2 regions of the Acidovorax sacchari genome follow, and region 2 is predicted to be linked to the other one. Evidence: predicted binding sites of a transcription regulator. Region 2 holds the regulator's gene; the other holds the start of a gene.

Region 1 (4,417 bases), 1.8 Mb from region 2:
CGCGCCGACGGCCCGCTGGTGGCCGTGAACTGCGGCGCCATCCCCGAGAACCTGCTGGAGGCGGAATTCTTCGGCGCGCGCAAGGGCTCCTACACCGGCGCCAGCCAGGACCGGGACGGCTACTTCCAGGCCGCCCGCGGGGGCACGCTGTTCCTCGACGAGATCGGCGACCTGCCCCTGTCCATGCAGGCCAAGCTGCTGCGCGCCATCCAGGAGCGCAGCGTGCGCCCCCTGGGGTCCACCCAGGAGGACACCGTGGACGTGCGGATCGTCAGCGCCACCCACCGCGATCTCGCCGCCGACGTGCAGGCGGGCCGCTTCCGGCAGGATCTCTACTACCGCCTCAACGTGATCGAGGTCGTGATCCCGCCGCTGCGCGAGCGCCGCGAGGACCTTCCCGCCCTGTGCGCCGCGCTGCTCGACCGCATCGCCGCGGAGACCGGCCTGCCCGCGCCGCCGCTGACCGCCGAGGCCCTGGCGGACATCGCCCGGCACCCGCTCACCGGCAACGTGCGCGAACTGGAGAACCTGCTGCACCGCGCCGTGGCGCTGAGCGACGGCGGCGAACTCCACATCGAATGCCCCGCGGACGCCGCTGCCGGCACGCCGCACGCACCCGCGGCCGCAGCCCCGGCGCCCGAGGCCCCCGGCGTGCCGGCCGGCACCGCGGACCCGCTCCCCGCGGCCCACGTGCCCCTGCCCAGCGACCTGCAGGGCTGGCTCGACCAGCAGGAGCGCGAGATCCTGGTGCGCGCCCTGCGCGAGCACGGGTTCAACCGCACGGCCACCGCCGCCCGCCTGGGCATCAGCCTGCGGCAGATCCGCTACCGCATCGACCGCCTGGCCATCGCCACGCCGCAGGACGACGACGCGCCCGACGACCATGCAGCCTCCTGACCCCATGAACGATGCCCGGGGCGGCAGCGGCCCGGGCGAGGCCGGCCCGCGCTGGAACGGTGGCTGGTATCTGCCCGCCACCGCCCTGCCCTCGCCGAACTTCGGCCCCCGCCCCACCCGGGCCGCCATCGATCTCATCGTGGTGCATTCCATCAGCCTGCCCCCGGGCGAATATGGCACCGGCGAAGTCCAGCGCCTCTTCACCAATGCGCTGGACTGGGATGCCCACCCCTACTACGCCGGCATCCGCGGCCTGCAGGTCTCGGCCCACTTCTTCATCGAGCGCAGCGGTCGGGTGTGGCAGTTCGTGGACTGCGGCGACCGCGCATGGCATGCCGGCCCGTCCGCCTACCGGGGCCGGGACAACTGCAACGACGACTCGATCGGCATCGAACTGGAAGGACTGGAAGGCGACACCTTCGAACCCGCCCAGTACCAGGCGCTCGCCACGCTGTGCCGCGACATCGCGCAACGCTATCCCGTGGCCCACGTCGCGGGCCACGAGCATGTCGCGCCCGGGCGCAAGCAGGACCCCGGACCGGGGTTCGACTGGCGGGAACTGCAGTCCCGGCTGGGCAGCCCGCGCATCGACTTCCCGCCGCAAGTCAAGCCCTCCTGACCGGCGAGCAAGGGTTTTCCCGAAGCGCTGGCGCGGACGAGGGCAAATCGCGACACTCGCTCCCCTTGCGCCCCACCAGCACTGGCGCCGGTCCGCGCCGCGCTCTGGTCCCGCAACACGCGCCAGGCCTTGCTGAACGCTCCGGAACCACCGTCTGGCGCGGCCTCCAGGACCGGTCTCCCCCTTCCGTGCCAACGCATGGAAACATCGCGTGGCTACACGCATCGAATTTCAAGAGATACACTACATGTAGTGCCCAGGTAGTCATTTGACCACTACCTATAGCGTTCCGCATTACGCAATCAACTGGCGGTGTGCGCCTACACCACCGTCCTTTTCTGCCACCCCATCCACCGAGGTTTCCTGTATGCAGCCTGCGCTGAGCCCATCATCCGCCACGACCGCACCCGATCAGACGCCTGCGGCGCAGGGCACCGAGCCCGCGGCCGGCGGCCACCCGCTCTCGCACTACCAGATCATCCGCCGCAATGGCGCGGTCGTGCCTTTCGAGCCGCAGAAGATCGCCGTGGCCATGATGAAGGCCTTCCTCGCGGTGCACGGCACCCAGGGCGCGGCCTCGGCCAGCGTGCGCGAGACGGTGGACACCCTGACCCAGTCCGTGGTGCGCGCGCTCATGCGCTCGCGCCCGGGCGGCGGCACGTTCCACATCGAGGACGTGCAGGACAACGTGGAACTGAGCCTCATGCGCGGCGGCCACCATGAAGTCGCCCGCGCCTACGTGCTCTACCGCGAGCGCCGCACCCAGGAGCGTGCGCACCAGCAGCACGACCGCCAGCCCGTGCCCTCCACGCCGGTGCTGCACGTGATCGACAACGGCCAGCGCGTGCCGCTCGACGAGGCCCGCCTGCGCGGCCTGATCGACTCCGCCTGCGCCAACCTCGGCCAGGACGTGCACGCCGCACCCATCGTGGCCGAGACGCTGCGCAACCTGTATGACGGCGTCCCGATGGACGAGGTGTACAAGGCCTCCATCCTGGCCGCGCGCACGCTGATCGAGAAGGACCCCGACTACACCTACGCCACCGCCCGCCTGCTGCTGCACACCATCGTGCGCGAGGTGCTGGGCCAGGACGTGGTGCCCGCCGACATGGGCCCGGCCTATGCCGCCTACTTCCCGCAGTTCATCCAGAAGGGCGTGGACAACGAACTGCTAGACCCCCGCCTGCTGCAGTACGACCTGGCCCGCCTGGGCGCCGCGCTCGATGCCGGCCGCGACCAGCAGTTCGACTACCTGGGCCTGCAGACCCTGTACGACCGCTACTTCCTGCACGTGCGCAAGACCCGCATCGAGCTGCCCCAGTGCTTCTTCATGCGCGTGGCCATGGGCCTGGCGCTGAACGAGCCCGACCGCGAGGCCCGTGCCATCGAGTTCTACGAGGTGCTGTCGTCGTTCGACTTCATGTCGTCCACGCCCACGCTCTTCAACAGCGGCACGCTGCGCTCGCAGCTGTCCTCGTGCTACCTGACCACGGTGCCCGACGACCTCGACGGCATCTACGAATCCATCAAGGAAAACGCCCTGCTCTCCAAGTTCGCGGGCGGCCTGGGCAACGACTGGACCCGCGTGCGCGCGCTCGGCTCCCACATCAAGGGCACGAACGGCGAATCGCAGGGCGTGGTGCCGTTCCTCAAGGTGGTGAACGACACGGCCGTGGCCGTGAACCAGGGCGGCAAGCGCAAGGGTGCCGTCTGCACCTACCTGGAAACCTGGCACCTCGACATCGAGGAGTTCCTGGAGCTGCGCAAGAACACCGGCGACGACCGCCGCCGCACGCACGACATGAACACGGCCAACTGGATCCCCGACCTGTTCATGCGCCGCGTGATGGAAAAGGGCACCTGGACGCTGTTCTCTCCCTCTTCCGTGCCGGACCTGCACGACCTGTTCGGCGCCGACTTCGAGAAGGCCTACGTCGCCTATGAAGAGAAGGCCGCGCGCGGCGAGATCAAGCCTTCGCGCACCGTGCAGGCCACCGACCTGTGGCGCAAGATCCTCACGATGCTGTTCGAGACCGGCCACCCCTGGATCACGTTCAAGGACGCCTGCAACGTGCGCTCGCCCCAGCAGCACGCCGGCGTGGTGCACTCGTCCAACCTCTGCACCGAGATCACGCTCAACACCAGCGACGCCGAAACTGCCGTGTGCAACCTCGGCTCGGTGAACCTCGTGCGCCACCTGAAGGACGGCCCGGACGGCAAGGAGCTCGACCACGCCAAGCTGCGCAAGACCATCTCCACGGCCATGCGCATGCTCGACAACGTGATCGACATCAACTACTACGCGGTCGAGAAGGCTCGCAACTCCAACATGCGCCACCGCCCGGTGGGCCTGGGCCTGATGGCCTTCCAGGACAGCCTGTACGAGCTGCGCATTCCCTACGCCTCGCAGGCCGCGGTGGAATTCGCCGACTGCTCGATGGAAGCGATCTGCTACTACGCCTACTGGGCCTCCACCGAACTCGCCCAGGAACGCGGCAGGTACTCCAGCTACCCCGGCTCGCTTTGGGACCGCGGCATCCTGCCGATCGACACGCTCGACCTGCTGGAGAAGGCCCGCGGCGGCTACGTGGAAGTGGACCGCGCCGCCACCCTCGACTGGGACGCGCTGCGCCAGAAGATCGCCCGCGACGGCATGCGCAACTCCAACTGCGTGGCCATCGCCCCCACGGCCACCATCTCCAACATCGTCGGCGTGGACGCCTCGATCGAGCCGTCCTTCGGCAACCTGTCGGTCAAGTCGAACCTGTCGGGCGAGTTCACCGTCATCAACGGCTATCTCGTGCGCGACCTCAAGCGCCTGGGCCTGTGGGACGACGTGATGGTCATGGACCTCAAGCACTTCAAGGGATCGCTGCACCCGATCGACCGCGTGCCGCAGGA
Region 2 (4,417 bases):
CGGCGGGGCGGTGGTGGAACCAGCCCATGCGCCATGCCAGCACGCCCGCCACCACCAGCACCACCGCCACGCAGGCCGCCGTCCAGGCCGGCTTGCGCGACTCGGGGAACGGATCGTTCAGCATCCGGCGCACCCCGGGCGGCACGTGGGCCGTCTGCGACAGCGATCCGCCCAGGCGGGTGTTGATGCGCATCCGGCCGTTGATGGCCCAGCCGCTCGCATCCAGGATCGGGCCCAGGCTGCGCTGGCGCAGCTTGAGCCAGGCGATCAGCATGCTCGGTCCCGAGATGGCCACGATGATGCCGAGCAGCGCGATCGGTATCCAGGCGCCCAGGTCCACGAATTTCGCGAAGATGCCCACGGCGACGGCGCTCAGGCTGCCCAGGGCCACGCCCAGCGCGGCCACCGTGCCCACGTCCATGCGGCGCTGGGTGTCGGATGCGCCCGCCGGCGCCGACGGCGCCGCGGCGTTCGCCAGGGTCTTGCCAGGGGCGGTGGCCAGGTTGCCGGCCGTGGCACCCAGCGACTTCTCCACCCGGGAATCGCTCGCGGCCGCCCGCTTGGCCACCTGTTCCTCGATCATGCGCAGGAACTTCTTGTAGGGCGAGAAGAAGGCCTGGGCGATGCTGGTAGGGTTCTCGATGATCTTCGTGATGGTCGCATCCCAGTCCAGGCCGTCGCGGTCGTAGAACACGCCATTGCGGCCGACGAAGAGGAAATCGACATCCCCGGCCGTGAAGGCCGCGACGATGCCCATCTTCCGGCCCTTGCGCGTGCAGTCGCAGTAGGCGAGGTAGGTCTTGGCCAGCCCCGCCAGCTTGGCGTGGCGGCCCGCGTCGGCCACCTGCACCGTCAGGTCGCAGCTGCGGGCGTCCAGGTAGAGCGTGCCCGCCTGGAAGATCGCCCCCTCGCGCTGGTAGAAGGCCGAGAACGAGACGAAGTTGTTCAGCAGCCGAAGCAGGTCCCGCTTGAAGCGCAGCAGCTTTTCCAGGGCCAGCGTGTGGCCGTTGTGCGCCTTTTCGGCCTCGTCCTGCGCGATCAGCGCCATCACCCGTTCGCGCACGCCGCTGCCGTGCAGCTGGCGCACCGTATCGGCATCGAGTGCGTCCAGGTGGGTCGCGGGGCGTGCCGACAGCTGCTTCAGGCAGGGCTGCAGCGCCTCCAGCGTGCGCTTCCAGTCCGCCTCCGACAACGACGCGCGCGCTGTTTCGCCCAGCAGCGGCACCAGGGCCTTGTCGCGCAGCGCCTGCACGGCGCCGGCCCAGGCGGGATTGATGCCGCGTTCCAGCGGCAGGGTGCCATCGGGCGTGAAGGGCGCCAGCGGCAGGGCCGCCACGGCGTCGGAGGCGGGCGAGAGCTCCAGCCGTGCCAGCGCGGCATAGTCGTCGTCCGACGGGTGCATCGCCGTGCGCACGCGTGGGTCGTAGGCGGCCAGCCGTGCCCGCGTGAAGAAGTCGTCCACCTTGTGGCGCACCGCCTGCACGGCCTGGGCTGCCTGCAGCGTGCGGTCTCCGAGCGGCATTCCCTCCGGATGCGCCTGCACCCCGTCCGCCCATTGCTGCAGCGCGTCCACCTCGGCGAAGAATGCCTCTGCCGTCTTGCGGTCCACCCCCGCCGGCTGGTCGGCCACCGCCGGCACGCTGCCGTGGGTAGCCATGATGCGCTCCAGCGCCTCCCGGGCCTCCGCATCGTCCTCTGCCGTGGCGGGAGACACCACGCCGTCGCCATTGAAGCGCTGGGCATTCAGCTTCTCGCTGCGCGCCAGCACCTCGTCCAGGGTGATGGATTCCGCATCCTCGCGCCCCGCCAGTGCCAGGATGCGCCGGGCCTGCTCGGCCAGGGCCGCTCCGTCCTCGGTGGAGCCGTCCAGGGCCGAGAGGGCCAGCGCAGGTCCCGGCCGGGCCAGCTCATCCGGATCGCGCAGCCGTTCGCAGGCCCACGCGCAGGCCGCCAGCAGTTCGGGCGGGCGGATGCGCCCGTCGCCGTCGGTATCGATGAGGTCGAGCGTGCGCGGGTCGAACTCCACGCCCCGCGTGGGGCAGGCCAGCGCCACCCAGAGTTTCTGGTCCAGTTCGGCCAGGTGCGCGATGTCCGCGCCCGTGCGGATGATGACCTGGTCCACGCCGCCGGCGCGGAAGAATTGCCATGGATGTGCGGAAGACGGGGAAGTCGGTGCGTCGGACTGCATGGATCAATGCGGGGGATCGGGGAAGGGGCCAGGCTGTCGCCGCAGGCGCGGCCGGGCCGGTCGATTGTGCAGCGCGTGCGGCGCCCCGTGCGTAGGACCACGGCCGACGCGCCGTGCCTGGCCGGCACCGCCGGGCACGCAGCCTACTTGCGCACCTCGTCCACGAGCGCCCGGAACTCGTCGATGTCCTCGAAGCTCCGGTACACGCTCGCGAAGCGGATGTAGGCGACCTTGTCGAGTTTCTTGAGCTCGCGCATCACCAGTTCGCCGATGCGGCTGGACAGCACTTCGCGCTGCCCGAGGTTGAGCAGCTTTTCCTCGATGCGCTCGATGGCGCTGTCGATCTGCGTGGTGCTCACCGGCCGCTTGCGCAGCGCGATGCTGAACGAGCCGATGAGCTTGCTGCGGTCGTATTCGATGCGCCGGCCGTCCTTCTTCACCACGTTGGGGAAGCTGACTTCCGGGCGCTCATAGGTCGTGAAGCGCTTGTCGCAGGCCCCGCACTGCCGGCGCCGCCGCACGAAGTCCCCGTCCTCGGCCACGCGCGTCTCGACGACCTGCGTCTCGGGGTGGCTGCAGAACGGGCACTTCATTGCGGGGGCGGCGGTCTCGAGGCTGCGCTGCGGTCAGCGATAGACCGGGAAGCGGCTCGTGAGCGCGTGCACCTTCTCGCGCACCGCGGCCAGGTTGGCTTCGTCGTGCGGGTTCTCCAGCACGTCGGCCACCAGGTTCGCGGTGATGCGCGTTTCCTCTTCCTTGAAGCCGCGCGTCGTGATCGCGGGCGTGCCCACGCGGATGCCGCTCGTCACCATCGGCTTTTCCGGATCGTTCGGGATGGAGTTCTTGTTGATGGTGATGTGGGCCTGGCCCAGTGCCGCTTCGGCCGCCTTGCCGGTGATGCCCTTGGCGCGCAGGTCCACCAGCATGACGTGGCTTTCGGTGCGGCCGCTGATGATGCGCAGGCCGCGCTCGATCAGCGTCTCGGCGAACACCTTGGCATTCTTCGCGACCTGCTGCTGGTAGGCCTTGAACTCGGGCGTCAGCGCTTCCTTGAAGGCCACGGCCTTGGCGGCGATGACGTGCTCCAGCGGGCCGCCCTGCAGGCCCGGGAAGATGGCGGAGTTGATCGCCTTCTCGTGTTCGGCCTTCATGAGGATGATGCCGCCGCGCGGGCCGCGCAGGCTCTTGTGCGTCGTGGAAGTGACCACATCGGCGAAAGGCACGGGGTTGGGGTACTCGCCCGCGACCACGAGGCCCGCATAGTGGGCGATGTCCACCCAGAAGATGGCGCCGACTTCCTTGGCGATCTTCGCGAAGCGTTCGAAATCGATGCGCAGGGAATAGGCGGATGCGCCGGCGATGATCAGCTTGGGCTTGTGCTCGCGGGCCTTGGCTTCCAGCGCGTCGTAGTCAATCTCTTCCTTCTCGTTCAGGCCGTACGACACGATGTTGAACCACTTGCCGCTCATGTTGAGCGGCATGCCGTGCGTCAGGTGGCCGCCTTCGGCGAGGCTCATGCCCAGGATGGTGTCGCCGGGCTTCAGGAAGGCGAGCAGCACGGCCTGGTTGGCCTGCGAGCCGGAATTGGGCTGCACGTTGGCGGCATCGGCGCCGAAGAGCTTCTTCACGCGGTCGATGGCCAGCTGCTCGACCACGTCCACGTTCTCGCAGCCGCCGTAGTAGCGCTTGCCGGGATAGCCTTCTGCGTACTTGTTGGTGAGCTGCGAGCCCTGGGCCGCCATGACGGCGGGCGAGGCGTAGTTCTCGCTGGCGATCAGTTCGATGTGCTGCTCCTGGCGCAGGTTCTCGGCCTGGATGGCGGCCCACACTTCGGGATCGGCTTGTTCGACAAGAATATTGCGTTGGTACATGGCGTGGCAGTCCTGTGAATGGTGTCCCTTGGAAAAACAAGGGCTGCCCAGGCGAACGGCGGAACACAACGGGCCCTGCAGCCCGTGCGGCACGCTTCCCAGTGGTTCGCAGGATGAAGTGCCTGCCGGTTTCCACGTCAGCGGCGGTGCCCGCCTTCGCGGATGCACCGCGCCTATCGCCAGTCGCGTACCCCTCGAGTGTAGCGGACGGCAGGGCGGGATGGCACCGCCGCGAGCGTCAGAGCCCCGGGGTGAGCATCGCGAGCTTGTCCTCGCCCGAGGAAACGGCGGGCGACGCATCGGCGGTACCCGCGGCCTTGGCCGGCAGCGTGGTCTGCGCCGGGGCCTGGGTGGACAG

What was found. Region 2 encodes NrdR, which represses ribonucleotide reductase genes. Its sites were predicted from a motif close to CACNANATNTNGTG; they were not measured.
Region 1: the regulator NrdR is predicted to act here: its motif matches at 1,758-1,771, upstream of ACGHC0_RS04165 (ribonucleoside-diphosphate reductase subunit alpha).

The regions. Positions count from the first base shown of each region.
Region 1 covers NZ_AP035783.1:913,983-918,399, reverse strand. Annotated here, with positions in the region: gene ACGHC0_RS04175 (sigma-54-dependent transcriptional regulator) at 1-897, shown strand, start outside; gene ampD (1,6-anhydro-N-acetylmuramyl-L-alanine amidase AmpD) at 884-1,516, shown strand; gene ACGHC0_RS04165 (ribonucleoside-diphosphate reductase subunit alpha) at 1,884-4,417, shown strand, end outside.
Region 2 covers NZ_AP035783.1:2,702,143-2,706,559, forward strand. Annotated here, with positions in the region: gene ACGHC0_RS12235 (hypothetical protein) at 1-2,188, opposite strand, end outside; gene nrdR (transcriptional regulator NrdR) at 2,332-2,781, opposite strand; gene glyA (serine hydroxymethyltransferase) at 2,815-4,059, opposite strand; ZMP/ZTP riboswitch at 4,098-4,256, opposite strand; gene ACGHC0_RS12250 (lytic transglycosylase domain-containing protein) at 4,298-4,417, opposite strand, start outside.